One region of the Microbispora sp. ATCC PTA-5024 genome, then DNA from elsewhere that is predicted to be linked to it. Evidence: riboswitches for the same ligand, from Rfam matches in the RefSeq annotation. Region 1 holds a riboswitch; each other region holds the start of a gene.

Region 1 (10,035 bases):
CAGCACGCCGGGACGGGGATGGACGGCCGTGATCAGGTCGCTGGTCAGCACGAGCCGCACCGCTTCCTGGTAGCCGCCGAGGTCGGCGGGGGCGACGCCGGCGGCGGCGAGGGGCTCAGGCATGGGCGCTCCCGTGGCGCGGCGCGATCTGCCGTACGCGGACACGGGCGGCGGCGAGGGGCTCAGGCATGGGCGGTCCCAGCGCGGGGCGCGATCTCGAGGGCGAACCCCGGCAGGTGCAGCAGGCCGTGTGGAGTCCGCACGCTGCTGCCCGCGGAGTGGGGCACGAGCCGGAGGACCACGGTGTCGTCGCTGCCGTCGCCGGACCTCAGCCGCCCGGACACCACCGAGCGGGCCTCCAGCGCCCTGGTCAGCAGCGCCAGCAGGACGCGGGTCTCGGCCTCGTCGAGCGCCCGTCCGTGTGGCCCGCGCTCCGCCAGGCTCCGGGCGGCCCGGCGCTCGGCCGCCCTGGCCGCGATCTGCTCGCGGCGCAGGTCGGCGCGCCTGCGCGGATCGACCCGGACGGGCTGCGGGATGCCCGGCCCGGCCTGCCGCCCCGTCCGGAAGGGCGTGAGCGCGACCTCGACACCGGGCGCGTCCCACCAGGTGGCCCGCGGCGAGATCTGCTCCACGTCGTCGTGGGCCCCGCCCATGTGCCGGGCCGACCCCAGGTTGAACGCCGCCGCCGCCAGCGCGTACGCCGCGTCCTCGTCGGGGGTGTCGCAGATCCACTCCGCGAGATGCCGCAGCTCGGAGGCGCGGTTCACCCCGCCGCGCTGGGCCTCGGTGAGCTGCCGGAGCAGGGCCACGACCCCGGACACGGCGGCGCGGGTCGCGCGGCGCAGCTCGGCGGCGCCGGACTCCGCGCCCGGCTCCGCCGTGAACCAGGCGCGCAGGACCTCCCAGCGGCGCTTCCAGTCCTCCATCCGCTCCCCCGGGCTGAGGAACGGCCTGTCGTCGGCGTCGGCCGCACGCACCATCATGGTGGCGACACCCGTGGCCTCCACGTCGAGGACGGCCCGGTGCAGGCGGGGCAGGTGGCGGTCGAGCTCCGCCATGACGTCGGTCATGTGGGTGAGCAGGGCGTTCTTGTAGCGGAGGAACAGCTCGGGCGACGCCTCCGTCGAGGTGACGATCTCGCCGAGGGTGACGTGGAATCGGGCCGACCGGCGCACCATGTCCTCCATCACCCGGTCGAGCCGCGAGATGCGCCGGTAGACCTGCTCCTCGTCGCCGGCGCGGTTGGCCGCGGCGAGCGACCTCAGGTCGTCGAGGATGTCGGAGAACACCAGGCGGGACAGGTTGGCGTCGCGGACCCGGGCCGCCAGGACGTCTTCCACCGCCGTGAACGCCCGGTAGCCGAGCTCGCTGAACTGGTAGACCGACTGCCGGTTGCGGTAGCGCTCCAGCGAGCCCGCCCGGGACGCGTCCTCCAGCCGGTGGACGATGCCGTCGGCGGCGAGGGCGTCGAGCCGCCCCCGGAGCGAGCCGTCCACCACGGGAACCCCGTCGTGCGCCAGCGCCAGCTCCGCCATCGCCGCCGCGACGTCCTCGCTGTCCACCTGGACGCGGTGCACGGCCCGCAGCCGGTCCATCGCCCTGAGCACCCACAGATAGACGACGTAGTCGTCCCTGTGGGTGAAGTTGAACAGCCGGAACCTGTCCCCCACCGCGAGCGCGTCGAGATCGAGCGCCCTGTTTCCACCCCGTGAATCTGCCATGACCACGTGAGTATCCCGCACGCCACCGACAGTTCCGACGCGACGACGCTCGGCTGCACCGGTATGGCACGAGTACCCCCCAGGTGCGACGAGCGCGCCTATCCCCGGGCGTCGAGGGCGGCGGAGAGCGCGGCGAGGTGGCCGGCGACCGGGCCGAGAGTGATCAGGCCGCTGCCCGCCCCGGCCAGCTCGCCGGCCGCGGGCGCGAGCGCGGCACGGGCCCGCTCCATCGTCTCCCGGTCGCCGAGGGCGACGGCCGCACGGCCCGTGAGGCACCACATGGCCTCGAACAGCAGGTCGCGGGGCGGATCGGGCGCCGCGCGCAGCGCAACCGCGGCCTCCTCGCGCCGGCCGCGGGCCAGCAGAACCAGGGGCCGGGCCCACGGCTCGTACGGCCCCCAGTCCGCGTCTTCCTCCGCGGGCAGCCCCCGCCTGACGCGCAGGGACAGCAGCGTGAGCGCGGGCAGGCCCCGCGCCAGCCCGGGCATGCCGGCCCCGTCGAGCCGTGCGACGGCGTCCCGGTAGGCCGCGTCCACCTCGGCCTCCGCGCTCCCCGCCTCTAAAGCCTCCGCCTCCGAAACCTCCGCCTCCGAAACCTCCGCCTCCGAAACCTCCGCCTCCGAAACCTCCGCCTCCGAAACCTCCGGCGTCTCGGCTCCCGGCGCGCGGACCGCGGCGGCGAGCCGCAGCGCCCGGTACCACCGGGTGAACACCCCCACCAGCGGCAGCTCGTGCCGTTCCGACAGCCGGTCGGCGGCGGCCGCGTGCCCGTCCGCGCCGTCGAAGTCGGCGAGCGCGGAACGGGCCTGCATACGCACGAGATGACCGAGCACCTCATAGGTGACGAGGCCGTGCCGGGCCGACAGATCGACCAGCTCGGCGCCGATCCCGTCCCGTTCGGGCGCCAGGCCCGCGCGGTGGAAGGTCTGCATGAACGCGCCGTTCAGGGCGAACGCCAGCAGCGCGGGGTCGTTCAGACGGCGGGCGATCTCCACCGCCTGCCGGGCGGCCTCGGCCCCGCGGGCGGAACGGGTTCCGCGGGACTCCAGGGCGACCGTGGCCAGCAGGCGGGCACGCACGCCGTCGTGCGCCCCGCCGGGGAGGCGGGCCAGGGTCCGCTCCGCCGCCGCGACGACCCGCGCGGCCTGCGCCGGGTCGTCGACGCGGGTCCAGTTGGCCGGGACGTCGTACGCGCCGATCACGCGGGCCGTGAGCTCCACGTCGCCCAGCTCCTCGGCCGCGGCGACGGCGGCGACCCGGTGCTCGCGGGCCGCCTCAAGGCCGTCGCCGCCGGTCACCGCGAGGGTGCGCAGGAGGCCCACCGTCGACTCCAGCCGGGCCCTCGCCCCGGAGGCCACCGTACGGTCGTAGACGGCGGCGGCCCGCGCCCACACCCGCCCCGCGGGGCCGGCGGCGTCCGGGTCGAGGCGGTCGGCGTGGTGGAGGATGTCGGCCTCCAGACGGCGCAGGTCCGGCCCGGGATCCACCCCGAGCTGCTCGACCAGAAGCGTGCGCGCCCGGCGCAGGACGGCGAGCGCGTCGCCCTGACGCCCGGTCCGGTAAAGGGCGAGCGCGAGCAGCCGCCAGCCCTCCTCGCGCCAGGGGTGCTCGGCCACGTGCGCGTCGAGGTCGGGCACCGCCTCACCCGCCCTGCCCAGGGCCATTCTGGCCTCGGCCCGCCGTTCGGCGGCGTGCAGCCGCAGCTCGGCCAGGCGGGACCGTTCGGCGCGCGTCCAGTCGTGGCCGGCGAACTCGGCGTACGCCGGGCCCCGCCACCATCCCAGCGCCTCCTCCAGGCGGGCGAGCGCCTCTCCGGGCGTCAGCGCGGCGGCCTCGGCCACCGACCGCTCGAACCGCCAGGCGTCCACGGCCTCCGGAGTGGCCCGCAGCGCGTACCCCGGTCCCTCGGTGACCAGCAGCCGGGCGGGGCCGCGCGGACGGCGGCCGGGTTCGAGCGCGCGGCGCAGGGCCGCCACGAACGTGCGCACCGCGCCCACCGCGTCCGGAGGCGGGTCCTCCCACAGGTCGTCCACCAGGTGGGTCACCGGGACGACGCGGCCGCGGGCGACGATCAGCCGGGCCAGCACGGCGCGGTGCCGCGGCCCCTTCAGGGCGACGGCGTCACCGCCGTCCCAGGCCGTGACCGGGCCCAGCACCCCGAACGTGACCCTCACTCCCGACCGTCCTCTCCGCGCCCGCTCCCGGTCACGGTAGCGCGCTCATCGGATGCTCATCCGCCCCCGGGAGGCTGGAACGCGCCCGTTCACCTGCGGAAAGGAAAATGACCATGACGCTGGCCATCTCCGGATTCGACTACGTGCGCGTGCCGGTCGCCGACGGCGTGTCCCTGAACGCCGCGGTCGGCGGCTCGGGCAGCCCGATCGTGCTGCTCCACGGCTTCCCCCAGACGCACCTGATGTGGCGGCACGTGGCCGCCCTGCTCGCCGCCGACCACACCGTGATCTGCCCCGACCTGCGCGGCTACGGCGCCAGCGACAAACCGGCGGAGACCGGCCCCTCGACCTACGCCAAGCGCACGATGGCCGCCGACGTCGTGGCCCTGGCCGGCGCCCTGGGGCACGAGCGGTTCGCGCTGGCCGGGCACGACCGGGGGGCGCTCGTCGCCTTCCGGGCCGCGCTCGACCACCCGCGGGCGGTCACCCACCTGGCCTGCCTCGACATCCTGCCGACCCTCGACATGTGGGACGTGATGCACGGCGTCACCGCGGCAGTCGGTTTCCACCTCTACCTCATGGCCCAGCCGCCGGGCCTGCCGGAGCGGATGATCGGCGCCACCGCGGACGCGTTCTTCGGCCACTTCCTCGATCAGTGGAGCGCCGACCCACGAGCGGTCCCGGCCGACGTCCGCGCCGCCTACCTCGACGCCTGCCGCGCGGCGGTGCCCTCGATCGTGGCCGACTACCGCGCGTCCGCCGGCGTGGACGTCGAGCACGACCGGGCCGACCGGGACGCCGGCACCCGGCTGCGGATGCCCGTCGCCGTGCTGCAGCAGGACTGGGGCTCCGCCCTCGGCTACGACGCCGCCGCCCTGTGGCGCGCGTGGGCGCCCGACCTGGAGCACAGCACGGTCGCCTGGGGCCACTTCATGGCGGAGGAGGCCCCGGACGAGGTCGCCGGGGCCCTGCGGACCCTGCTCGCCCGCTGAACCCCCGGGGAATGAGGATCATTCGGGCACCGTCCAGATCGTTCCTTACTGAGTAGTTTGTCCTATTTACACCTTTCTGGGATTGTGTGTACCTTTAGTCAACGCCGGTATGCGGAACGATGTCCTCTCCGTCGTATCCCTTGCCGGCACGTTGCCCGGACCGCGCGCTTCCGTGGGACCCCGTCCCGTCGGAGCGCGCGGCCGCCGAATCCGCGTCTCGCGGAGCCGGGGACCCACCTCTTCCGGGGTGAATCGGAGCGCGACCGCGCCCCGTAGGGCACTTCCTGCCCGAACCCGTCAGCTAACCCGGTAGGCGGCATGGAAGAAGGAGTCAACCCCACATGCCCACCCATCGGCTCAGCTGGGCCGCCCACTCGCTGAAACAGCGGCTGGGCTCGTCCCGTCCCGCCCTCGCCGGCGCGACCCTGGCCCTGTCCGCGGCCCTGGCGGCCGGCACGGCCGCCGCCGTCCCCGCTCTCATGGCGGGACCGGCGCACGCCGCCACCCGCGACGCCGCGAACCCGGCGGGCAACGGCGCCGACCACGACTGGAAGGCCGGGTCGGCCCGGGCCGCCACCACCTACGGGCAGGACGTCTCAGGATACGAGGCCGACCACGACTGGAAGGCCAGCCCGGCCCAGTTCGGCATCATCAAGGCCACCGAGGGCCTCGACTTCGTCGACCCCGCCTTCGCCCGCCACTGGGCCGAGCTGGCCAAGAAGGGCATCGTGCGCGGTGTCTACCACTACGGCCACCCCTCGAACGACCCCGTCGAGGAGGCCGACTACTTCCTGTCGGTGGTGAACCGGCAGCCGGCCCGCCCCGGCGACCTGCTGGTGCTGGACCTCGAGACGACCGACGGGGAGTCGGTCCAGCACGTGAACGCCTGGGCGAAGACGTGGCTGGCCCACGTGAAGGAGAAGACGGGCGTCACCCCGATGTTCTACAGCGGGTGGAACTTCGCCGACCGCTACGGCCATGGGCTCGGCCAGTACCCGCTGTGGGTGGCCTACTACGGCATCCCGAAGGGCTCGGTCACGCCCCCGGCTGACTGGAAGACCTGGGTCATCCACCAGTACACGGACACGCCCATCGACCAGAACGTCTCCTCGCTGACGCCCGACCAGCTGCGCGCGCTCGGCCGTCACTGAGGCCCTCACCGAGGCCGTCAGTAAGGCCGTCATGCGGTCGCCGGTTGACGCCGGGAGCGCGGCCTCCCGGCAGACCGGCGTAAACAGACCGTAAACCCCCTCGGGCACGATCGTCGTACTGGACGGACAGCCCGAGGGAGGCCGCAGATGCCGGAGACACGGGACGGCACGCCGTTGCGGGTGGCGGTCATCATCGGCAGCACCCGCAACGGCCGGTTCGGCCCGACGGCCGCCGCCTGGTTCGCCGCACGGGCGCGGCGGCGCCGCGAGCTCGAGCTCGACGTGATCGACCTGGCCGAGGCGCGGCTGCCCGACACCCTCACCGACCACGACGAGGCCGTGCCCGACCGCGTACGGGCGCTGGGCCCGCGCCTCACGGCGGCCGACGCCTTCGTGGTGGTGACGCCCGAGTACAACCGGAGCTTCCCGGCTCCGCTGAAGACCGCCATCGACTGGTACTACGAGGAATGGCAGGCCAAGCCCGTCGCCTTCGTCGCGTACGGCAGGGAGTCGGGCGGCCTGCACGCGGCCGCGCAGCTGCGGGAGGTGTTCGGCGAGCTGCACGCGGTGCCCGTCCAGGCCGTCGTCAGCCTGCCGTGCTACTGGGAGCTGTTCGCGGCCGACGGCAGCTGGCCGCTGCCTACCGCGGCCTGCAACACCGCCGTGACCACTGTGCTGGACGAGCTGACCTGGTGGGCGTACGCGCTGCGCGACGCCCGCGCCAGGACCCCCTACACGCGCTGACGCGCGTATCCCCCAAGCCCTGGAAGGAACACCGGGATGAACGATGTTCAGCGGCAGGTGCAGGACGCCGTCGACCAGTTGGTCGAGTCGGGCGCGGAGCGCGGGCTCCAGGTCGCCGTGTACCGGCACGGAGACCTCGTGGCCGACGCCGTCGCCGGCGTCGCCGACGCGGAGACCGGACGCCCCGTCACCGCCGGCACTCCTTTTCACGTCACCTCCACCGGCAAGGGGGTGACCTCCGCCGTCGTCCACGTGCTCGTAAAGCAGGGCGTCCTCGGGTACGACACGCGGATCGCCGACCTGTGGCCCGAGTTCGCCGCGCACGGCAAGGAACGGGCGACGGTCAGGGACGCGCTCACCCACGCGGTGGGCGTGCCGGGCCTGCCCGTGGAGACCACGCCCGAGGACCTCACCGACTGGGACGGCATGTGCGCGGTCATCGCGGACGCCGCGCCCTGGTGGGAGCCGGGGACCAGGACCGGCTACCACCCCCAGTCGTACGGCTTCATTGTTGGAGAGATCGTGCGGCGCGCCACCGGGCGGCCGATCTCGCGGGTGCTCAGGGAGGAGGTGGCCGGGCCGCTCGGCGTCGCGGACGAGATGTTCTTCGGCGTCCCGGAGTCGGAGCTGGGCCGCGTCGCCCGCATGGAGGAGCCGGAGGGCGGCATGGAGTTCACGCCGGAGATGATGGCGGCGATGGCCGAGCAGGTGCCGTTCTTCCGCGTGGTGAACGGATGGACGGCGGCGCCTCCGGCCGCCATGCCCACCGCCGCGTACTGCAACAGGCGCGACGTGCTCACGGCCGACATCCCGGCCGGCGGGGTCATGAGCGCCCGCGCCCTCGCGCGGATGTACGCCGCCCTCATGGGCGAGACCGGCGGAGTACGGCTGATCTCGCCCGAGCGGCTCCGCGAGGTCACCGCCCCCGCGATCAGCGGCGTCGACGAGATCACCGGTGCGCCGGTCACCCGCGGGCTGGGTTACGACATCGGCTTCCCCGGCCCCCTCGACGGCCCGGCCCTGTTCGGCATGGCCGGAAGCGGCGGCACCGCCGCCTACGCCGACCACGCGAGCGGGATCGCGATCGCCGTGGCCAAGAACCGGGTGACGGCGGGCGACTACACCACCTTCCAGCACATCGCGTCGATCGTCGCGAAGACCCTCCCGGCGAGCTGAGCCCCGGCGCCTCCCGCCTCTTCCGGACGGCGGGAGGCGCCGGGTCCCGTTATGGTGACGGTCATGCGCTTCGGGGTCCTCGGGCCGCTGGCCGTCTGGAACGACCGGGGGGACGCCGTCACGGTGCCCGGGCTCAAGGTGCGCGCCCTGCTGGCCGCGCTGCTCGTCGACCCCGGGCGGCCCGTCTCCGCCGACCGGCTGGTGGAGCACCTGTGGGGCGACGACCTGCCGGGCAACCCGCTGGGGGCGCTGTCCGCCAAGGTCTCCCAGCTGCGCCGCGCGATGGAGGACGCCGAGCCGGGGGCCCGCGCCCTCATCGTGTCGCCGCCGCCCGGGTACCTGCTCAGGGCCGGCGCGGACGCGGTGGACGCCGGCCGGTTCGAGCGCCTGGCCGCCGAGGCGCGTGAGGCCACGGGCCCCGAGGAGAAGGCCGCGCTGCTGTCCGGCGCCCTCGGCCTGTGGCGCGGGCCGGCGTTCGCCGACGTCGCCGACGAGCCGTTCGTCCGGGCCGCCGTCGCGCGCCTGGAGGAGCTGCGGCTCACTGCTCTGGAGGACCTGGCGCGGGCGCGGCTCGCGCTCGGCATGGCGGCGGAGGTCGCCGCCGACCTCGCGGACATGCTCGACCGCCACCCTCTGCGGGAGCGGGCGCGGACCCTGCACATGCTCGCCCTGTACCGGTCGGGGCGGCAGACCGACGCGCTCGCCAGCTACGAGGAGGCGCGCGCCCGGCTGGACGAGGAGCTGGGGCTGGTGCCCGGCCCCGACCTGGCGAACCTGCACAGGGCGATCCTGCTGCAGGATCCCGAGCTGGACGGGCCCGCGCCGACGACGGCGGCAGCCGCCCCCCGGCCCGCCGGCAACCTGCCGAGCGCGGTCACCGGCCTCGTCGGCCGTCAGGACGCGGTCGCCGAGCTGCGGGCGCTGCTGGAGCGCAGCCGGCTGCTCACGCTGACCGGGTCGGGCGGGGTGGGCAAGACCCGGCTGGCGGTGGAGGTCGCCGGCCCGCCCGGCGGGCCGTTCCCCGACGGCGCCTGGCTGGTCGAGCTGGGCGCCCTCGACCGTCCCCCCATGCCCGGGAAGGCCCTCGACGCGCTGGCCGACACGGTCATGGCCGTGCTGGACGTCCGGGACGTCGCCGCGCCGCACGAGTCCCCGACGCCCGCCCAGCGGCTCGCCCGCGCCGTACGGGCCCGGCGGCTGCTGCTCGTCCTCGACAACTGCGAGCACGTGATCGAGGACGTCGCCGAGCTCACGGCGGTCCTGCTGCGGGCCGCCCCCGGACTGCGCGTCCTCGCCACCAGCCGCGAGCCCCTCGGCCTGCCCGGCGAGGTCGTGTGGCCGGTGCCGCCCCTGGAGGCTCCGGAACCGGCCCACCACAACGATCCGGCGGAGCTGGAACGGTTCAGCGCGGTGCGGCTGTTCGTCGCCCGGGCCGCCGCGGCCGCACGCGGGTTCACGCTCACGCCGGGCAACGCCGAGGCCGTCGCGGTGCTCTGCCGGCGGCTCGACGGCATCCCGCTGGCCCTGGAGCTGGCCGCCACCCGCGTACGGGCCCTGGGAATGCACGGCCTGATGGCGGGGCTCGACGACCGGTTCCGCCTGCTGGCCACCGGGCACCGGGGCGCACCACCCCGGCAGCAGACGCTCATGGCCATGATCGACTGGAGCTGGCAGCTGCTCACCCCCTCCGAGCGCGTCGTGCTGCGCCGGCTGGCCGTCCACGCCGACGGCTGCACCGCGGAGAGCGCCGAGGCGGTCTGCTCGGGGGACGGCGTCGCCGCCGAGGAGGTCCGCGACGTTCTGGCCCGGCTGGTGGACCGCTCACTCGTGGTGGTGACCGAGCGCGACGACGACGGGCCCCGCTACCGGCTGCTCGAATCGGTGGCCGCCTACTGCCTGGACCGGATGCGCGAGGCGGGCGAGCTGCGGCGGGTACGGCGGCGGCACGGCCTCCACTACGCCGAGCTGGCCGAGCGGGCCGAACCCCACCTGTACGGCCCGGAGCAGCGGCGATGGCTCCACCGGCTGGACGCGGAGGCCGCCAACCTGCGCGGGGCACTCGACGCCGCGGCCCGCG
Region 2 (10,035 bases), 1.6 Mb from region 1:
ACGATCGTGCGCACCCGCTCGGCGATGCCGACCATCTCCCGGATTCGCGAGCGGGTCTCGCTCGCCGTGAAATAGCTGCGCACCCGGTTGCGCAGGTTGGTGCTCTTACCGATGTAGAGCGCCTCGCCCTTGGCGTCCTCGAAGACGTAGACGCCCGGCGCGCCGGGCACGCCCTCGGCCAGGTGGCGCTTGCGCTGCTGCTCCGGCGTGGGGGCGCGGACGAAGCCGCGCAGGTCCTCCAGGGTGTGGACGCCGAGCGAGCCGACCCGCCCGATGAGGCCGTGGAGCACGTCGACGGTCGCCCGGGCATCGGCCAGCGCCCGGTGGCACGGCTCGGTGGCGCTGCGGAACAGCCGGGCGAGCGTGCCCAGCTTGCAGTTGGGCGTCTCGTCGCGGGTGAGGACCCGCCGCGCGAGGTCGGCCGTGTCGACGACGGGATTGACCGGCGGCGGGTAGCCGTTCGCCGCGCAGGCCGCCCGGATGAACGACAGGTCGAACGGCGCGTTGTGCGCCACCAGCGCCGCCCCCTGGACGAACTCCAGGAAGCTGGGCAGCACCTCGGAGAACTTCGGGGCGGCCACCACCATCGCGTCGGTGATGCCGGTGAGCACGGAGATGAACGGCGGGATGGGGCTTCCGGGGTCGACCAGCGTGGCGAACTCGCCGAGGATCTCGCCGCCGCGCACCTTGACCGCGCCGATCTCGGTGATGGCGTGCTCCGCGGCCGACCCGCCGGTCGTCTCCAGGTCGAAGACGACGAACGTCACCTCGCGGAGGGGGGTGCCGAGCTCGTCGAGGGTGCCCTGTACCGCGTCCACGCCACGACCATAGAGATCCCCACCGACAAATGAGACGCGCCCCCGGCCGGCCACCGCCCGCTTCGCCCGTCCGGCGTATCGGAGGCGGACCCGTCGCGCGAGCCCGGAGACGACATGAACGGCCGGGACGAGAGCCGGTCAGGCCCGGGCCCGCCACTCGCGGGCGAGGATCGCGTAGACGAGCTCGTCGCTCCACTCGCCCTCGAAGAACTCGTTCTCCACCAGGTGGGCCTCCCTGCGCATGCCCAGCCGCTCCATCAGCCGGTACGACGGGATGTTGCGGGCGTCGCAGCGGCCGTACAGGCGGTGCAGGCCGAGCCCGTCGAAGCCGAGGCGCAGCAGCTCGCGCGCGGCCTCGGTGGCCAGGCCGCGGCCGTGGCAGGCGGGGTTGAACACGAACCCGATCTCGCCCTGCCGGTTCTCCTCGCTGCGCCAGAACAGCGTGAGGTCCCCGATGACCCTGCCGGTCTCCCGCAGCTCGACGGCCACGGAGAGGACGTCGCCGTCACGGCGGATCTCCGCCCGCCCGATCTTCTCCTCCAGCGCCGCCTCGGTCTCCTCACGGGTGCGGGCCTCCCAGTAGAGGTACCGCGCGACCTCGGGCAGCGAGTGGAAGGCATACAGGTCGTCGAGGTCGTCCTCGGTGAAGGCGCGCAGCGTCAGCCGGGGCGTGGTGATGGGGTACGAGGGGGCGAGCACGCGGCCAGCTTAGGAGTGCCCCGCGCCCCGGTGCCAAGGCTTATTCCCGCCCACCGGGGGCGCCCGCGTCGCCCGCGCCCACCGAGAGGCGCCCACCTCGTGCCGAGCGTCCTCCGTATCCGCCCGGGAGGCGCCCGCCTGTTCCGTGCGTCATCCGTGCCCCTTCTCGTCGTCGTCCCGCGTGTCCTCCGGCGCCTCGCGTCCCGCCGCGGCGACCGCCTCGGCGGCCACGACCAGGGCGACGCCGAGGACGAGGGCGATGATGCTGACGAACACCTCGTCGCCCGCGAAGGCCGGCACCCGCCGGGTCAGGAACGACCGCGCGTGCCCGGTGAGCACGAGCGCGGCGAGGCCGTGAATCCCCTGGATCGCCAGCAGCACGCCGGCGATCGAGACCAGTTTCCGCACGGGCATCAGCCTGGCTGCCCGTCCCACCCGGGCGCGTCCGCCGGAAGTGCAGGAGTATGTCTACTTTGGTCGCTGTCGAGCGGCCCCCCGCGCGATCTACGCTCGGGAGCCATGACGGAGCGCCCGCCGCCTCTCGCGGACCCGTTCGCCGAACGTGGCCGGGTCCGGCGGTCCATGCGCGACTGGGTCGTGGACACGCTGCTGTTCCTGCTGGCGGCGGTCGTCACGCTGCTGCTGTCGATGCTGGTGTGGACCGATCCGGCCCTGTCGCCGCCGATGGCGATGCTGGACCAGGTCCTCGGCGGCCTGGCCTGCGCGGCGCTGTGGCTGCGGCGCAGGTGGCCGGTCGGCCTCGCGATCGCGCTGGCCGCGCTCTCGACGTTCAGCATGCTGGTGGCGGCCGCGGGCCTGGTCGCGGTCTTCACGGTCGTGGTGCACCGGCGGTTCCCGATCGCCGCGCCCGTGGTGGGGCTCCACCTGCTGGCGATCCTGCCGTACACGATGCTGCGCCCCGACCCGGACCTGTCGTTCTGGGCGAGCGTGCTGGTGTCGGTGCTGGTGTACGCCCTGGTGGTGGCGTGGGGGCTGTTCGTGCGGGCGAGGCGGCAACTCGTGCTCTCGCTCCGGGAGCGGGTGCGGCGGGCGGAGGTCGAGGCCGCGCTGCGGGAGGAGCGGGCGCGCGGCGCCGAGCGGGAGCGTATCGCCAGGGAGATGCACGACGTGCTCGCCCACCGCATCTCGCTGCTCAGCCTGTACGCCGGAGGGCTGGAGTTCCGCCCGGACGCACCCGCCGAGGACATCAGCCGGGCGGCCGGAGCCATCCGTTCCAGCGCTCACCAGGCCCTGGAGGACCTGCGTGAGGTGATCGGCGTGCTGCGCGGGAGCGCGGAGGAGGCGGTCCCCGAGCGTCCCCAGCCGACCCTCGCCGACGTGCCCGAGCTCGTCGCGGAGTGCCGGCGGGCCGGCATGGAGATCGAGCTCGCCATGCCGGCGCCGGCGGCCGAGCCCCCGGGCGGCCTCGGGCGCAACGCGTACCGGATCATCCAGGAGGGCCTGACCAATGCCCGCAAGCACGCGCCGGGATCGGCGGTCCGGGTGACGGTGTCGGGAGGGCCGGGGGAGGGCCTGGTCGTGGGCGTCGTGAACGCCGGGCCCGCTCGTCCGGTGTCGGCGGGCGCCCGGGCGGCCACCAAGGGGTTCAGGCACACGGCGACCGCCGGCTCGTGCGGTGAGGCGGCCCCGGCTCCCGGGATCGGCGGCGGCGTCGCCCGGGCTGCGGGCCCGCCCGGGGGTACGTCTCCGGGGCCGGGCCGCTCCGCTGCGGTGCCCGTGCCGGCCGTCGCCGTGCCGGCCGTGGCCGGGCTGCCGGGCAGCGGCACCGGGCTGATCGGACTGGCCGAGCGGGCGAGCCTGGCGGGCGGCCGGCTCGACCACGGCCCGGCGGACGGCGGCGGGTTCCGGCTGCGCGCCTGGCTACCCTGGCCGGCATGAACGGCGTGCCCCGGGCGGACGGCGAGATCCGCGTGCTGGTCGTGGACGACGACCCGCTCGTGCGCGCCGGGCTCGCCATGATTCTCGGCGGGGCCGGGGACATCCGGATCGTCGCCGAGGCGGGCGACGGGTCGCGCGTGCCGCCCCTGGTCGCCGAGCACCGTCCCGACCTGGTCCTGATGGACATCCGCATGCCCGGGGTCGACGGCCTGACCGCGACCGAGCGGCTGCGCGCCGCCTCCTCGCCGCCCGAGGTGGTGATGCTGACCACGTTCCACGCCGACGCCCAGGTGCTGCGGGCGCTGCGCGCGGGGGCGGCGGGGTTCCTGCTCAAGGACACGCCACCGGGCGAGATCGTGGCCGCGGTCCGCATGGCCGCGCGGGGCGAGCCGATCCTGTCGCCCGCGGTGACGCGGCAGCTCATCGCGCACGTCGCCGCCGCGGACGGCGACGGCGGGCGCGACCGCGCCCGGGAGCGGCTGGCCCTGCTGAGCGAGCGCGAGCGCGAGGTCGCCGTGGCCGTCGGCCGGGGCAGATCCAACGCGGAGATCGCCGGGGAGCTGCACATGAGCGTCGCGACCGTCAAGGCGCACGTGTCGCGGATGCTCACCAAGCTCGGCCTGAACAATCGCGTGCAGATCGCCCTGCTCGTCCACGACGCCGGGCACCTCGGCTGACCCGCGTCCTATCCCGAGATCATCTGCTCCAGCCGGGCGCGGTGCATCACGAGGTCGTCCGGGTCGGCGGGCATCGGCTGCTCGCCGAAGTGGATGCGCCGCCGCCACACCCTCGCCATGATCACGCCGTGCCGCAGGGCCGCGTACGTCTCGTAGAAGTCCATGTCGCGGGGCTCGTGGCCGCTCAGCTCCCGGTAGACCCGGCAGACGTCGGCGCGGGCCATGAAGTCCGGCAGCCCCGGCAGGCCCATGACCTCGGTGACGTCCTGGAAGAAGCGGTGCAGGAAGATCATCCACCCGAGGTCGACCTCGGGAGGTGCGACGGCGGCCATCTCCCAGTCGAGCACGGCGACCGGCTCGAAGCCGGCGTACATCACGTTGCCGATGCGGGCGTCGCCCCAGTTGAGCACGTCCGGGCCGGGGTCGGCGGGCCAGTGGTCCTCCAGCCACGCGAAGGCCCGCTCCAGGAGAGGGATCCGCAGGTCGGCGTGGGCCCACTCGTAGTAGGCCCGCTGCCCGTCCACATGGCGGCGCAGCCCGCACCCGGCCGCGGCGACGGACGGCACCTGCGCCGGCCCCACCCTGTGCAGCCGCGCGAGGATCTCCACGGTCCGGTCCCGCAGCCGCGCCCGGTCCGAGGGCGCGGCGTCGAGGAGCCACCCCTCGAACGTGTACGGCATGACGTCCGGCGGCACGAGCCCGCTCGCGCGCTCCATCACGAAGAACGGCGTCCCGAGCGGACCGGGGTCGGGCTCGAACCAGAGCACGCGGGGCGCGGGGACGCCCGCCCGCTCGCGGGCCACCCGCATCACCTCGACCTGCCGGCCGAGGTCGTAGTCGGGGAAGACCGGGACCGCGTCGGCGGAGGGGGCCATCCGGGCGACGCAGGCGACCGTCCGGCCGTCCCAGGACGCGTCGAACAGCAGCGTCTCGCTCGAAAGGCCGTTCGTCTCCGGGGTGGACAGGCCGGAGACCGCGGCCCGGGCGTCGACCCTGTCCCGCAGCCAGGCCTCGATCCGCCCGCGCAGCTCCGCCGTGTCCCGGGTCGAGGTCCGCATCCGGGCGGCCTCCCGGCTCTCCTCGTCGAGCCCGCTCATGGCGCCTCCATCGCGTAGCCCCCGGACTTTTCGTATATCCCAGGCCATCCGCTGTCCAGGTTCCGTTCATGCGGGATTCATGTGAGGGCAAAGGCGGGAGATCGCGGAGCCGACTCGGACACGGGTACGACAGCCGTACTCTTGATTAAGGACACCTACGAGGAGCGACGAGATGAGTTCAGCCGGAGAGGGTCTGTCTCGTCCGTTGCCCGAGCAGGTCCGGTTACATGTCGTGGAGGTCGCGGCCCAGGTCCTGGGCTCCATGGCGGCGGCCGCGGTGCCGCCGCCGTTGCGCGGCATCGCCAAGTTCGACCCGCGCAAGCGGGCCCGTCTCGGGGGTACGCCGATCGCGGCCCAGCTGGAGACCGACAAGAAGTTCCGTGAGCTGGTGGCCGAGTCGCTGGAGACGGCCTGGCCCGAGCTGGTGGCGAGCCTCGCGGAGGGCACGGTCCCCCCGGCGGCCGATCCCGTGCTGGTCGCGGCGGCCGCCTACCTCACCCGGCCCCCCGGCTGGCCGGACCTGGTCGAGCAGGCGCGGGCGGACCTGGAGCGGTCGGCGTCGGTCGACACCCAGCGCGAGCAGGCGGAGTCGCGGCTGCGCGAGCAGCTCGCGGCCCAGCGCGCCTCCGCGAAGGAGGAGGTCGACCGGGTACGCGAGCAGCTGCGGGCGGCCCGCGCGGAGAACGCCGACCTGCGCCGCAAGCTGCACGACGTGCGCGAGCGGGTGAAGGCCGCCGAGGAGCGGGCGGCCGCGCTGGAGACCGAGACGGCCGAGGCGAGGTCCCGGGCCGCGAGCGCGAACGGCGCGGCCGAGACCGAGCTGCGCCGGCTCAAGGAGCGGCTGGCCGACGCCGAGCGCCAGCTGGAGGCGAGCCGCCGGGCCGCCCGCGAGGGGCGCAGCGTCGAGGACGCCCGCATCCGGGTGCTCATGGACGCGCTGCAGGACGCCGCGGCCGGGCTGCGCAAGGAGCTCGCCCTGCCCACGACGATCAGCAGGCCGGCCGACTACGTCACCGCCGTCGCGCCGGGGGAGCCGAGCGTGTCCGCCGTGCCAGCGCGGGCCCTCGCCAACGACGACCCCCAGTTGCTCGACCAGCTCCTGGCGATCCCCAACCTCCATCTGATCATCGACGGGTACAACGTCACCAAGACCGGCTACCCCACCCTCACGCTGGCCGACCAGCGCGCCCGGCTGCTCACCGGGCTCGGCGGTCTCGCCGTCCAGGCACGGGTGGAGGTCACCTGCGTCTTCGACGGCGCCGAGCTGAACGGACCGGTGCAGGCGTCGGCCCCGCGCGGCGTCCGGGTGATGTTCAGCGCCCCCGGCGAGATCGCCGACGACCTGATCCGGACCCTCGTGCGGGCCGAGCCGACCGGCCGCGCCATCGCGGTCGTGTCCTCCGACCGTGAGGTCGCCGACTCGGTCCGCCGCATGGGCGCGCGACCGGTTCCGTCGCTGCTGTTGCTGCGCCGCCTCGGCCGCGGCTGATCCCGTACCGGCGGATCGTGACGTTCCGCTCGCCGAACGTGATGATTGCCGCGAATACCTGCGAATAGGTTGAAGCTACAAGATCGCCTGGATAGAGTCGCGCCGCAGGTTTAGGTCTATTCCCCAGGGGGCCTGAGTGCGAGGGCGTGTACCGGTGGCCGCGGGCCTGGCCGCCGTGGTTCTGCTGCTGCCGGTGACGGGCGCGCAGGCGGATCCCAAGCCCACCGTCGCGCAGGCGAAGGCGAAGCTGAAGAAGCTGAACGACCAGGCCGACCAGCTCGTGGACCGGTACAACGCGGCCGACGAGAAGTGGAAGAAGGCCAGGAAGCAGTACGCCGCGCTGAACGACGACTACAAGAAGCAGAACAGCCGGGTCGAGGCCCTGCGCAGCGGCCTGGTCTCCCTGGCGGTCAACACCTACCAGGTCGGCGACATGGGCTCGTGGGGCAACGTGCTGTACAGCCCCGACCCGGAGTCGATGCTCAGCAGCCTGGCCGCCCTCGACCAGATCTCCCAGGAGAGGGCCAAGCGGCTCGAGGAGTACGAGGACGCGATCAAGGGCCTCAAGCAGCAGCGCGACAGGAAGAAGACGCTGTACGACCAGGCCGCCCAGGTGAAGACCGACCTGCGCGACCAGAAGGACAAGGTCGAGCGGCTCGTCAGCGAGCAGACCAAGCTGCTGCGCTCGCTGGGCGCGTACAACGTGGGCGACCCGAACAGCGCCGGCGTCTCCTACCGGGGGCCCGCCTCCGGCGACGCGCTCGCGGCCCTGCAGTTCGCCTACAAGCAGGTCGGCAAGCCCTACCGCTACGGGGGCACCGGCCCGGGCTCCTGGGACTGCTCCGGCCTCGTCCAGGCGTCCTGGGCCGCCGCCGGGGTGAGCCTGCCCAGGACCAGCTACGAGCAGTGGGCGTGGGGCGCGAGCCGGCGGGTGCCGCTCGACGACCTCCAGCCGGGCGATCTCCTCTTCCACGCGGGCTTCGGCCACGTGGGCATGTACGCGGGGGACGGGAAGGTCGTCCACGCCCCGCAGACCGGCGACGTTGTGAAGATTGTCACACTCGCCGAGTACCACCCGATCGGTGCCGTCCGCCCGTAGGCGGGCCGGAAGATCACATATCAGTGGTACGGCAGTGACTCCTGTGACCGTTTTCAGGGTCTGATTCGGCAAATGTGAGCAGAGTCACATTTATGTAAATGTGACGTGGGTATCCTGCGGTTTTCTCTTTGCCGTTCTGTTATTTCGATCTTCATTCGGCGTCCGGGCTTTGCCGAACGCCGGAACCCCTCGGTAGCTTCTGGGCCGCGGCGAGCACGAAACGCCGCCACGGCGGGCATCGGCCGTCCAGCTGATCTCCGCCGAATCGATCCGTCACCGCCGCCAACGCCTACAACCCCGTGCAGGGGCCCCTGGGCGCGGTGACCTGCCGAGTCCGTGCAGTCAGGAGGCACGGAGCCGGGGAACCACTCGACCTTCCGGTGTGGAGGGTCACGGGGTGAATCGGCGCGTTCCAGCGCCGTAGGGCGACTTCCCCGCCCGAATCCGTCAGCTAACCCGGTAGGCGCAAGCGGAAGAACCGAGGAGAGATCCTGTCTACCACCCCCGCTAGTCTGTCCCGTCTTGCCCGCATCACCCTTGGAGGCGTCGCCTTGACGGCGTCCATGGGGGCCGTCGGCACCCAGCCGGCGGCGGCGGACTCGGTGACAGTGACGGTCACCAAGGTGGCCACGGAGACGTCCGCCACGGCCGTCTCCAGAACGGCCTCGACGAAGACGGCCTCGGCCGCGAAGGCCGTCTCGAAGAGGAAGGTGAAGCTGAGCAGGGCCGCCCTCCAGCGGACCAAGGCTCGGCGAGCGGTGAGTGCGGCCGAGAGCCACATCGGCGCGCCGTACCGGTGGGGAGCCACCGGCCCGCGCGCGTTCGACTGCTCCGGCCTCGTCCAGTACGCCTGGCGCAAGGCGGGCGTACGGCTGCCGCGCACGACGTGGTCCATCCGCGGCGCCGTGAGGAAGAAGGTCTCCTGGGGGCACTTCAAGCCCGGCGACCTCATCTTCAGCAGCGGCGGCGGGCACGTGGGCATGTACGTCGGGCACGGCAAGATGATCCACGCGCCGCACACCGGAGCGCGGGTCAGGATCGACAAGCTCGATTCCTACCGCAGGCGCACCTTCGCGGGCGCCGTCCGTCCGGGCGCCTGACCTCAGGCGTCCATGCCCCGGCCCCGTCCACCTTCCGGTGGGCGGGGCCGCGGCATGTCCGGGCGTCGCCGGGCCGGCTCGCCACGCCGGGGCCATGGCATATCGGGGCGTCGCCGGGCCGGGGGTCGCCGGGCCGGCTCACTACGATGCTCGCCATGCGCCCGCCCGACCACCGCCCGCGACCGCCCGTACGGGCGGGTGCGCGGCGGGGCGGGGTCCGGGCGCTGCTCGCCGGGACTGCCGCCGTCGCGCTGGCCGGGCTCACGGCCGCGGCCGCGCCCGCGGACCGGCTGCTTCCGCTGGCCCGTTCGATCGCCCGGGAACACCCCGCCATGTGGACCGGCGCCTCGGTCGCCCGCGGCGAGCACGCGGTCGTCGTCGGCCGCCCGGCGGCCCTCGTCGCCGGCCTCGCCGTGCTGGCCGACCGGGGGAGCCGCGCGGTCGCCCGGGTGTGGGGGCGGCCGGTCGACGCGGTGGTCCTGGTCCCGGCCACCGACGCGGAGGCGGCCGCGCTGGCCGCGCCTGCCCGGGTCGAGGGGCTGGCGGCGCTCGCCGGGGCGGACCGTGTGATCGTGGAGCCGTCCGGCTTCGCCCGGCTGTCGCGGGCCGGCCGTCAGATCGTCCTCACCCACGAGCTCACCCATGTGGCCACCGGGGCGGCCGTCCACGCCGGCGTGCCGGCCTGGCTGGTCGAGGGGTTCGCCGACTACGTGGGCTACAAGGACAGCGGACTGCCGGTCGCGGCGGTCGCCGCCGAGCTGGCCGCCGCCGTCCGCGCCTCCGGACGGGCGCCCGCCGCGCTGCCCGGACCGGACGACTTCGCGGTCCGGCCGCCCGAGGCGTACGAGGGGGCGTGGCTTGCCTGCCGGTACGTCGCCGAGCGCTTCGGCGAGCCGGCCCTGGTCGCCCTCTACCGGGCCGCCCTCCGGGAGGGGCTCGACCCGGCCCTGCGCGACACGCTCGGCCTCACGGTCCCCGAGCTGACCCTGCGGTGGCGGGCGTACGTGCGGGCGGAGCTGGCGCCGGGCCCGCCGTGAGGCCGTGCTGCGAGAATGCCGGTCATGACGCGGCGCCTCACGGGTACTCGGAGGGCCGGCGCCGCGCGCAGGGGATCGAAGGGGCGGGCATGGGGAAGAGGACGCTGATCGTCACGAACG
Region 3 (10,035 bases), on a different contig from region 1:
CGTTCCGGCCCGGCCACTTCGACGGCGTGCTGACCGTCGTGCTCAAGCTGTTCAACCTGGTCCAGCCGGACGTCGCGGTCTTCGGGCAGAAGGACGCCCAGCAGCTCGCGCTGATCCGGCGGATGGTGGCCGACCTGAACGTGCCGGTCGAGATCGCCGGCGGCCCGACCGTCCGCGAGCCGGACGGGCTGGCGCTGTCGAGCCGCAACAGGTACCTGTCGCCGGCCGACCGGGTCACGGCGCTCGCCCTGTCCCGGGCCCTGCGGGCGGGATCCGGGCGGACCGTCCCCTCGGAGATCCTCCGCGCGGCCGCCGCCGTGCTGGACGAGGCGGCCCGGCTCGACCCGCCGCTCCTGCTCGACTACGTCGCCCTCGTCGACCCGGCGACGTTCACCCCGGTCGAGGACGGCTTCCGCGGCGAGGCCGTACTGGCCGTGGCCGCCAAGGTGGGCACGACGCGGCTGATCGACAACCTGGTCGTCGCCGTTTCCTGACCTTCGGATGGGGGCGGCGACGGAGCATCGCCGTGAGGGCGTTATCGTCATATTGACGAAAGGGGATCCCTCATGGTGGCGATTCCGAGGAGGCTCACCGCCCCCGCTCCCGGATGGAGCACGCACGCGGACGTCGTGGTGATCGGGTCGGGCATCGCCGGCCTCACGGTCGCGCTCCGCTACGTCCACCTCTCCCCGCGGGGGCGGGTGCTCGTCATCACCAAGGACGTGCTGTCCGCCGGGTCCACCCGCTGGGCCCAGGGCGGCATCGCGGCCGTCCTCGACCCCGAGGACACCCCCGACGAGCACCTGCGGGACACGCTGCTCGCGGGCGTCGGCCTGTGCGACGAGGACGCCGTACGGGTGCTGGTGACGGAGGGCCCGGACGCGCTCAAGCGGTTGATCGGGCACGGCGCCGAGTTCGACCGGGACACCGATGGCGAGCTCCAGCTCACCCGCGAGGGCGGCCACCGCCGCAACCGCATCGTCCACGCGGGCGGCGACGCCACCGGCGCCGAGGTCCAGCGGGCCCTCGTCCAGGCCGTGCTGGCCGAGCCGCGCATCGAGGTCGTCGAGCACGCGCTCGCCCTCGACCTGCTCGCGGACGCCGCCGGGCGGGCCTGCGGGGTCACCCTCCACGTGATGGGCGAGGGCGCGGTGGACGGCGTGGGCGCGGTCAACGCGGGCGCCGTCGTGCTCGCCAGCGGCGGCATGGGCCAGGTCTACGCCGCCACCACCAATCCGGTCGTCTCCACGGGGGACGGCGTGGCGCTCGCGCTGCGGGCCGGGGCCGTGGTCCGCGACATCGAGTTCGTCCAGTTCCACCCCACCGTCCTGTGGCTCGGCGAGGGCTCGACCGGCCAGCAGCCGCTCGTCTCCGAGGCCGTGCGCGGCGAGGGGGCCGTGCTGGTCGACGGCGCCGGCGAGCGGTTCATGCGCGGGGTCCACGAGCTGGCCGACCTCGCCCCGCGCGACGTCGTGGCCAAGGCGATCATGCGCAGGATGGACGAGACCGGCGCCGACCACGTGTACCTGGACGCCCGGCACTTCGGCGAGGAGAAGTGGCGGACGCGGTTCCCCACGATCCTCGCGGTCTGCCGCGAGCACGGCATCGACCCCGTGACCGAGCCGATCCCCGTGGCCCCCGCCGCCCATTACGCCAGCGGCGGCGTCCGCACCGACCTGTACGGCCGCACGACCGTCCCGGGCCTGTACGCCTGCGGGGAGGTGGCGTGCACCGGCGTCCACGGCGCCAACCGGCTGGCCTCCAACTCGCTCCTGGAGGGGCTGGTCTTCGGCGAGCGCATCGCCGCCGACCTGGCCGCGGCCGACCTCGTCCCGGCGGAGCCGGCCGGCGACGGCCGGCCGGAGGGGCTGGTGGATCCGCGTACCCGGCAGCGGGTGCAGAACCACATGAGCCGCGGCGCCGGCGTCCTGCGCAGCGACGTCAGCCTCGCGCAGGTCGCCCGCGCGCTGAAGGACGCCCGGTGGACCCCGGTGGCGGTCGAGCCCTGCACCGAGTCGTGGGAGGCGACCAACCTCCTGACGGTGGCCACGGCCCTCGTCGCGGCCGCCGCCGAACGCGAGGAGACCCGGGGCTCCCACTGGCGGGAGGACCACCCCGAGCGGGACGACGACCACTGGCGCCTGCACATCGACATCGCCCTCACAGCGGAAGGACTGGTCATGCGGCACGAGGCCCACGAGGACACCCGTCCCGACACGTCCCCGGCGCACGCCGCGCCTGTGGGCGACGAGCTGCCGGCGGCGCTGCGGGCCGAGCTGGCCGCGATCGGCGTGGACCCGGGCGACCTGCTGAGGCTGGTGCGCACGGCCCTGGAGGAGGACCTGGGCGGCGGGCTCGACGTCACCTCGGCCGCCACGATCCCCGCCGGCCAGGCGGCGACGGGCGACCTCGTCGCCCGCGCCGAGGGCGTGGTGGCCGGCCTCCCGGTCGCCGAGGCCGTCTTCCGCCAGGCGGGGCCGCGGATCACGGTCGAGAGGCGGGCCGCGGACGGCGACCGGGTGCGCCCCGGCGACGTCCTCATGACCGTCTCCGGCCCGGCCGGCGACCTGCTCACCCTGGAGCGCACGGCCCTCAACCTCCTCACCCACCTGTCCGGCGTCGCCACCGCGACCAGGCGGTGGGCCGACGCGATCGCCGGCACCCGCGCCCGCGTCCGGGACACCCGCAAGACCCTGCCCGGCCTGCGGGCGCTGCAGAAGTACGCCGTGCGGTGCGGCGGCGGGGTCAACCACCGCATGGGCCTCCACGACGCCGCCCTCATCAAGGACAACCACGTCGTCGCCGCCGGCGGGGTGGCGGAGGCATTCCGGGCCGTGCGCGAGGCGTTCCCCGGGCTGCCGATCGAGGTCGAGGTGGACCGGATCGACCAGATCGAGCCCGTGCTCGCCGAGGGCGCCGAGGAGATCCTGCTCGACAACTTCACCGTCGAGCGGCTCGCCGAGGCCGTACGGCTGGTGGGCGGCCGGGCGCGGCTGGAGTCGAGCGGCGGCCTCACCCTCGGCACGGCGCGGGCGGTGGCCGAGACCGGGGTCGACTACCTGGCCGTGGGCGCCCTCACGCACTCGGCCTCGGTCCTCGACGTAGGTCTGGACCTCCGTGGGGAATGACCCGTGAGACGGAAGATCGCAGGGACGCGCGCTGGTGCATAATCGGGGAATGCTGCTCACCATCGACGTCAGCAACACCCACACGGTGCTGGGCCTGTTCGAGGGTGAAGAGGTGATCGAGCACTGGCGGATCGCCACCGATCCCCGCCGTACGGCGGACGAGATCGCGGTCGTCCTCCAGGGGCTGCTCGGCCAGTCGCCGATCCTCAAGGACGCCGACATCAGCGGCATCGCGATCTGCTCCACGGTCCCGTCGGTCCTCAACGAGATGCGCGAGATGTCGCGGCGCTACTACGGCGACGTGACGGCCGTCGTCGTCGAGCCCGGGGTCCGCACCGGCGTCCCGGTCCGCATGGACAACCCCAAGGAGGTCGGCAGCGACCGCATCGTGAACGCCCTGGCCGCCGCCACCCTGTACGGCGGCCCCTGCGTGATCGTCGACTTCGGCACGGCCACGTCGTTCGACGCCGTGTCGGCCCGCGGCGAGTACGTCGGCGCGGTCACGGCGCCCGGCCTGGAGATCTCGGTCGACGCGCTCGCCACGGCCGGGGCGCAACTGCACAAGGTCGAGCTGATCCGCCCCCGGTCGGTGATCGCCAAGAACACCGTGGAGGCCCTCCAGTCCGGCATCATCTACGGCTTCGCCGGGCTGGTGGACGGGATCGTCGACCGGATGACCGCGGAGCTGTCCGCCGACCCCGACGATGTGACCGTGGTGGCGACCGGATCGGGCGCCCCGCTCGTCGTCGGCGAGGCCCGCACGATCGACGTCCACGAGCCGTGGCTCACGCTGATCGGCCTGCGTCTGGTGTACGCGCGCAACACCGCCTGAAGCACTCCTCCGAGTACGGGACCATAGAAGGCAGGATCCGTCTCAGAGAGGACTGCCGTGATGGACGCCGACTGGGTGGCGCGTTTCGCTGACGAGGTCATCGCCGAGGCCGAACGGCGCGCGCCGGGCAAACCCATCGTCTGCGCGTCCGGCCTCAGCCCCTCCGGGCCCATCCACCTGGGCAACCTGCGCGAGGTGATGACCCCGCACCTGGTCGCCGACGAGATCAGGCGGCGCGGGTACGACTGCGTCCACGTCCTGTCGTGGGACGACTTCGACCGCTACCGCAAGGTCCCCGTGGGCGTCGACCCGACGTGGGCCGAGCACATCGGCAAGCCGCTGACCTCGGTGCCGGCCCCGCCCGGCAGCGAGCACCCCAACTGGGCCGAGCACTTCAAGGCCCCGATGGCGGCCGCGCTCGCCGACCTGGGCGTGGAGTTCCACGGCATCAGCCAGACGCAGATGTACACCTCCGGCGCCTACCGCGAGCAGGTGCTGCTCGCGATGCGCGAGCGCAAGAGGATCGACGCGATCCTCGACCAGTACCGCACTAAGGCCAAGCCCAAGGCCCAGGCGCAGGCCGTGGACGCCGATGAGGCCGCGGCGCTGGAGGGCTCGGGCGCGGCCGGCGAGGACGACGGGTCGGGCGCCGGGGGCTACTACCCGTACAAGCCCTACTGCTCGGTCTGCGACCGCGACGTCACCACGGTCACGGCGTACGACGACGCCACCACCGAGCTGACCTACACCTGCGCGTGCGGGCACACCGAGACCGTGCTGCTGTCGGAGCACACCCGGGGCAAGCTCGTGTGGAAGGTCGACTGGCCGATGCGCTGGGCGTACGAGGGCGTGGTGTTCGAGCCGTCCGGCGTCGACCACAGCTCGCCCGGGTCGTCCTTCGTCGTCGGCGGCCAGATCGTCCGCGAGGTGTTCGGGGCCGAGCAGCCCATCGGGCCCATGTACGCCTTCGTCGGCATCAGCGGCATGGCCAAGATGAGCAGCTCCAAGGGCGGCGTGCCCACCCCCGCCGACGCCCTGTCGATCATGGAGCCTGCGCTGCTGCGCTGGCTGTACGCGCGGCGGCGGCCCAACCAGTCGTTCAAGGTCTCCTTCGACCAGGAGATCCAGCGGATGTACGACGAGTGGGACACGCTCACCAGGAAGGTCGCGGACGGCACTGCCCTCCCGGCCGACCAGTCGGCCCACCGCCGGGCGACCACGACCGCCTCGCTCACCCTGCCCGACACCCCGCGCCGGCTGCCGTACCGGACGCTCGCGTCGGTGGTCGACATCACCACCGGGCACGAGGAGCAGACGCTGCGCATCCTGCGCGAGTTCGACCATGAGATCGCCGGGCTCGACGAGCTGCGGCCGCGGCTCGACAAGGCCCAGCACTGGGTGAGCACGTACGTCCCGGCGGACGAGCGCACCCAGGTCCGGGAGGAGCCCGACGCCGAGCTGCTCGCCTCGCTGGGCGACGTCGAGCGGGAGTCGCTGCGGCTGCTGGCCGAGGGCCTCGACGAGCACTGGTCGCTCGACGGGCTGACCACGTTGCTGTACGGCGTGCCGAAGGTCCAGGCGGGGCTCGACATGAGCGCCAAGGCCGCGACGCCGGAGCTGAAGGCCGCCCAGCGGGCGTTCTTCGTGCTGCTGTACCGGCTGCTCGTGGGGCGGGACACCGGGCCGCGCCTGCCCACGCTGCTGCTCGCCGTCGGCCGCGACCGCGTCCGCCGGCTCCTGGCCGGCTGACCGCGGTCGCCGCGACGCCGCGAGGGCTCCCGGAGGTTCCGGGAGCCCTCATGGCGTTCCAGGCCACTCGCGGGGCGCTCCGCCGGCCCTGCGCGAGATCAGGGAACGAGCACGAGACGGCCGCGCAGGCCGCCCGCCGCCAGGCGCTCATACGCCTCGGCGGCCTTCTCCAGGGGGTGCACGCCGGCCACTCTGGTGGTGAGCCGCCCGGCCTCGGCCAGCCGCGCGATCTCCGCGAGCCTGCCCCCGTCGGCCCGGATGAAGACCGTGGAGACCCGGATGCCGCGCAGGGGGACCGGCGCCGCCCCCGCCGCCACCGACACGAACGCGCCGCCCCCGCGGACGGCGTCGAGCGCGGCCACCCCCACGAGCGCCGCGTCGACGACTGCGTCCACTCCGCCAGGGACGGCGGCCCGTACGGCCGCCCCGAGGTCCTCCCCGCGCGTGACGAACCACTCGGCCCCGAGGCCGCGCACCAGGGCCTCGTCCCCGGCGGACGCCGAGGCGGCGACCCGGACGCCCCGGGCCGCCGCGATCTCCACGAGATAACCGCCGACCCCGCCGGCCGCACCGGTCACGAGCAGGGTGTCGCTCGCCGTGAGCCCCGTCAGGTCGAGCGCCTGGACGGCCGTAAGCGTGTTCAGCGGCAGCGTCGCCGCGTCCACCGCCGGGATCCCGGCGGGCGCCGGCGCGACGGCCGACGCGTCCAGCACGACGTGATCGGCCTGCGCCTTGACCGGCAGCGGCAGCCGGTCCGACAGCCCGATCGCGAAGTCCCCGGGACGCACGTGCGGCACCCCCGGGCCCACGAGGTCGACCACCCCGGCGACGTCCCAGCCCAGGCCGTACGCGTCGAGGGGCTGGACCAGGCCGAGCGCGGTCAGCGACCCCGACGCGGTGGCGAGGTCGACGGGGTTGAGCGCGGCGGCCTCCATGCGGATCCTCACCTGCCCCGGCCCCGGCTCGGGGTCGGGCGCCTCCACGAGCTGGACCCTCCCTGACCGTGCGACGAGCGCGCGCATGACTCCTCCTTGTGCCTCCCACAGGCGGATCTTCCCGAGCGAGCGTAGGAACGGTTACTCTCTATCGGGAAGTAGGCACCTCGAAGTGCGTAAGGGAGAGAGCATGGCCACGCAGACCGCCGCCCAGAGGCGCGAGGAGGCACGGCTGGCCTACAACGCGTACCTCGCGGGCTGCCCCTCGCGGAAGCTGCTCGACACGCTGAGCGACAAGTGGGTCAGCCTCGTGCTCGCGGCCCTCGCCGACGGCCCGTGCCGGTACAGCGAGCTGGCCAGGACCGTCGCCGGCGTGAGCCAGAAGATGCTCACGCAGACACTGCGGACGATGGAGCGCGACGGGCTGGTCTCCCGGACCATCACGCCGTCGGTGCCCGTCCGGGTCGACTACCGGCTCACGTCACTGGGCGAGGACCTCGTGCCGCTGATGCAGGCGATCAAGAGCTGGGCGGAGATCCACATGGACGAGGTCGAGGCCGCCCGGCAGGCGTACGACAGCTCCAACGCCTCGGGAGAGGCCTGACCGCGAAGGGCGATGCTTGACGACCTTCCTGGCTGGCGTTTACCTTCCCTGAAGGGTGGGCCGACCAGTCATCGTCGTGGGGGAGGGCAGACGATGGGTTTTCCCGACGTGGTCTCCCGGGGTGACGACGTCGCCTCGGACCTTGATCGTGCCGGTCTCACCGATGAGGACCTGCTCCTTCTCGCCGAGCTCGCCAAGGGCGTGACGGCCGATCGGGTCGGGCGCAGCCTCGACGTGAGCGGCCGCACCGTGCGCAGGCGGTTACGGGGGATCTGCGACCGCATCGGCGTGGCTACCGCGATCGAGGCCGTCGCCTGGGCGGCGCGCCGCCGTCTCATCTGACGATCTCTCACTCGTCGCGGGCGACGACGTCGCGTCCTTTCGCCGTGCTCTGACAGGGGTCACCCTGCTCTGCGCCGGGCCGTACCGGCCGATTCAGGCGGCGGCGCGCACGGCGGGCCGCAGCCCGGCCGTGCGCGGCCTCCGTTCAGCCGGCTCAGTCGGCGATGCGCACGCCGCCCGCGAACGGGCGGTTGCCGAGCGGCGCGACCCGTACGACGTCGCCGGTGTGCGGGGCGTGGACCATGTAGCCGCCGCCGATGTAGATGCCGACGTGGTGCAGGTCCGGGTAGAAGAAGACGAGGTCGCCGGGCCGCAGCTCGTCACGGGAGATGTGGGTGCCCGCGGTCCACTGGTCGCCGGTGTAGTGCGGGAGGCTGATCCCGACCTGCTGGTAGGCCGCCATCACCAGGCCCGAGCAGTCGAACGACGTCGGTCCGGCCGCGCCCCACACGTACGGCCGCATCTGCTGGCTGAGCGCCCAGCGCGCGGCCTCGGCGGCCTTGCCGTCGCCGACGACGGGGAACGAGATCCGGGTGGCCCGGCCGGTGCTGACGCTGCCGGCGACCCTGCTGTAGAGGTTGCTCTCCGCCCTCTTGACCAGCTTCTCGATCTTGGTTCGCTGCCCGTCAAGGCTGGTCAGCAGCTTCTTGACCTCGCTCTGGCGGGCGGTGGCGCTGGCCTTGGCCCGGGCGGCCGCGTCCATGGCCTTGGAGACCTCGGCGACCTCCTGGCCCTGCTGCATCTCCAGCGCGTACGTGGTGGAGGCCTGGTCGAGGTACTGGCTGGGGTCGGTGTTGCCGATCAGCGCCAGCGCGGAGCCGAGCCCGCCGGTCATGTAGGAGTTCTGGGCGAGCAGGCTGGCCTTCTGCCGCTTGACCTCGAGCTCGGCCTCGCTCTTGGCCAGGTTCTTCTTGGCCAGGTCGGCGGAGCGCTGGGCGGCCTTGAGCCGGACCCGCTCGCCGTTGTACTGCTCGGTGAGGGTCTCGATCTGGGTGTACAGACGCTCAACCTCGGCGGACAGCTGCTTGAGGCTCGGCTTGGGATCGGCGGTGGCGGCGACGACGGGGGCGCCGAACGTGACGAGGCCGATGGCCACGCTCACGAACGCCGTCCGGCGGATGATCGACCCGGCCGTGGTGCCTCCGGGCCTGCGGCCCCGGGCGTGCCTACCCGCGGACCGTCCTCCACGCATGCGCAACCAAGCTCCTCTCCTCGTCGTGCCGCGCTCACGGACCCGACCTGGGCGTGAATGGTCACGCGGGTCCGTACGGCACTCCTGGGCGCCTACCGGGTTAGCTGACGGGTTCGGGCCGGAGCAGCCCTACCTTTCGGATTCACCCCTTGTCGACACGGGCCGCACTCGGCCCGACTCGCAGTTGGGTCCCCGGCTCCCCTCCACACGCTCGGTGCTTCGAAGACTCGGCGTCCGGTCCTCGCGATTGGGGCTCGCGCGACCGGCATCGTCGCAGGACACTAATGCACCGCGAGTTGTTGCTCAACCAGAACTCCCAATCCCGTCTACGTTCCACAACCGAACGATCACGGGCGGGTCACGGGAGCGGATCGCCATAGACCCCGTTTAACCTGCAACTAGTCCGTTTTGTCGGATTTCTGTTTCGCGTTATCGCAGGTCCAAGCCGGGGCAAAACTCATACCCAACTGGTCCACCCGCTGGGTCTCGCTGCGCGTACGCATGGAAACGCACGGTAACGAACCGATGTCGTGAACCGCTTTAGGGTGTGGCCGTTAATCCGGGCACCGGTTGTGGGCCCGGTGGGGGCGGGCGGCGGCCCGGCTAGGCTGACCGACCATGGAGCAGGTCGCGGAGCAGACGCACGCCGAGCCCGGCCGTCCGGAGGTCATCGTGCGCCGGGCGCGGACGCCGGACGTGCGCGTGATCCGCCGTCTCGTGGACGCCTACTCCGGCGTCGGCCCCCGCCTGCTCGAGAAGACGACGGTCACCCTGTACGAGGACGTCCAGGAGTTCTGGGTGGCGGAGATCGCCGGGCAGGTCGCCGGCTGCGGCGCCCTCCATGTCCTGTGGGAGGACCTGGCGGAGATCCGCACGGTCGCGGTCGACCCGTCGGTGCGCGGCCGGGGCGTGGGCCACCGGATCGTCGCCGCGCTCATCGAGGCGGCCCGCGCGCTCGGCGTCCGCCGGGTCTTCTGCCTCACCTTCGAGGTCGAGTTCTTCGGCCGCCACGGCTTCGTGCCGATCCAGGGCACGCCCGTCTCCCCCGAGGTGTACGCCGAACTGCTCGCCTCCTACGACGAGGGCGTGGCCGAGTTCCTCGACTTGGAGCACGTCAAGCCGAACACGCTCGGCAACACCCGGATGCTCCTTCATCTCGACCGGAGATCTTGACCGTCGCCATAACGGGCTGCAAAGGTGACTGTTGATACACCTGTCGCTACTTTTGGCAATATCAGCGTGTGCTACTGACG

The links. Region 1 has a riboswitch for cyclic di-AMP ahead of MPTA5024_RS02500 (glycoside hydrolase family 25 protein). Riboswitches for the same ligand answer to the same signal wherever they lie in the genome.
Region 2: another riboswitch for cyclic di-AMP. It lies ahead of MPTA5024_RS09545 (C40 family peptidase); the one in region 1 lies ahead of MPTA5024_RS02500 (glycoside hydrolase family 25 protein).
Region 3: another riboswitch for cyclic di-AMP. It lies ahead of MPTA5024_RS44255 (C40 family peptidase); the one in region 1 lies ahead of MPTA5024_RS02500 (glycoside hydrolase family 25 protein).

What each region holds. Positions count from the first base shown of each region.
Region 1 covers NZ_KI866522.1:547,901-557,935, forward strand. Annotated here, with positions in the region: gene MPTA5024_RS02480 (DUF2398 family protein) at 1-123, opposite strand, end outside; gene MPTA5024_RS02485 (TIGR02677 family protein) at 183-1,721, opposite strand; gene MPTA5024_RS02490 (AfsR/SARP family transcriptional regulator) at 1,820-3,895, opposite strand; gene MPTA5024_RS02495 (alpha/beta fold hydrolase) at 4,009-4,887, shown strand; cyclic di-AMP (ydaO/yuaA leader) riboswitch at 5,080-5,217, shown strand; gene MPTA5024_RS02500 (glycoside hydrolase family 25 protein) at 5,229-6,038, shown strand; gene MPTA5024_RS02505 (NADPH-dependent FMN reductase) at 6,186-6,782, shown strand; gene MPTA5024_RS02510 (EstA family serine hydrolase) at 6,819-7,958, shown strand; partial or broken gene MPTA5024_RS02515 (BTAD domain-containing putative transcriptional regulator) at 8,022-10,035, shown strand, end outside.
Region 2 covers NZ_KI866522.1:2,153,176-2,163,210, reverse strand. Annotated here, with positions in the region: gene MPTA5024_RS09585 (DEDD exonuclease domain-containing protein) at 1-818, opposite strand, end outside; gene MPTA5024_RS09580 (GNAT family N-acetyltransferase) at 957-1,517, opposite strand; gene MPTA5024_RS09575 (hypothetical protein) at 1,668-1,925, opposite strand; gene MPTA5024_RS09570 (sensor histidine kinase) at 2,037-3,416, shown strand; gene MPTA5024_RS09565 (response regulator) at 3,413-4,093, shown strand; gene MPTA5024_RS09560 (phosphotransferase family protein) at 4,102-5,190, opposite strand; gene MPTA5024_RS09555 (NYN domain-containing protein) at 5,363-6,679, shown strand; gene MPTA5024_RS09550 (C40 family peptidase) at 6,816-7,778, shown strand; cyclic di-AMP (ydaO/yuaA leader) riboswitch at 8,095-8,259, shown strand; gene MPTA5024_RS09545 (C40 family peptidase) at 8,330-8,878, shown strand; gene MPTA5024_RS09540 (hypothetical protein) at 9,034-9,915, shown strand; gene MPTA5024_RS09535 (glycosyltransferase family 4 protein) at 10,005-10,035, shown strand, end outside.
Region 3 covers NZ_KI866523.1:304,947-314,981, reverse strand. Annotated here, with positions in the region: gene panC (pantoate--beta-alanine ligase) at 1-494, shown strand, start outside; gene MPTA5024_RS13935 (L-aspartate oxidase) at 567-3,128, shown strand; gene MPTA5024_RS13930 (type III pantothenate kinase) at 3,178-3,960, shown strand; gene lysS (lysine--tRNA ligase) at 4,021-5,709, shown strand; gene MPTA5024_RS13920 (NADP-dependent oxidoreductase) at 5,808-6,731, opposite strand; gene MPTA5024_RS13915 (winged helix-turn-helix transcriptional regulator) at 6,835-7,248, shown strand; gene MPTA5024_RS13910 (LuxR C-terminal-related transcriptional regulator) at 7,342-7,590, shown strand; gene MPTA5024_RS44255 (C40 family peptidase) at 7,745-8,782, opposite strand; cyclic di-AMP (ydaO/yuaA leader) riboswitch at 8,857-9,025, opposite strand; gene MPTA5024_RS13900 (amino-acid N-acetyltransferase) at 9,401-9,955, shown strand.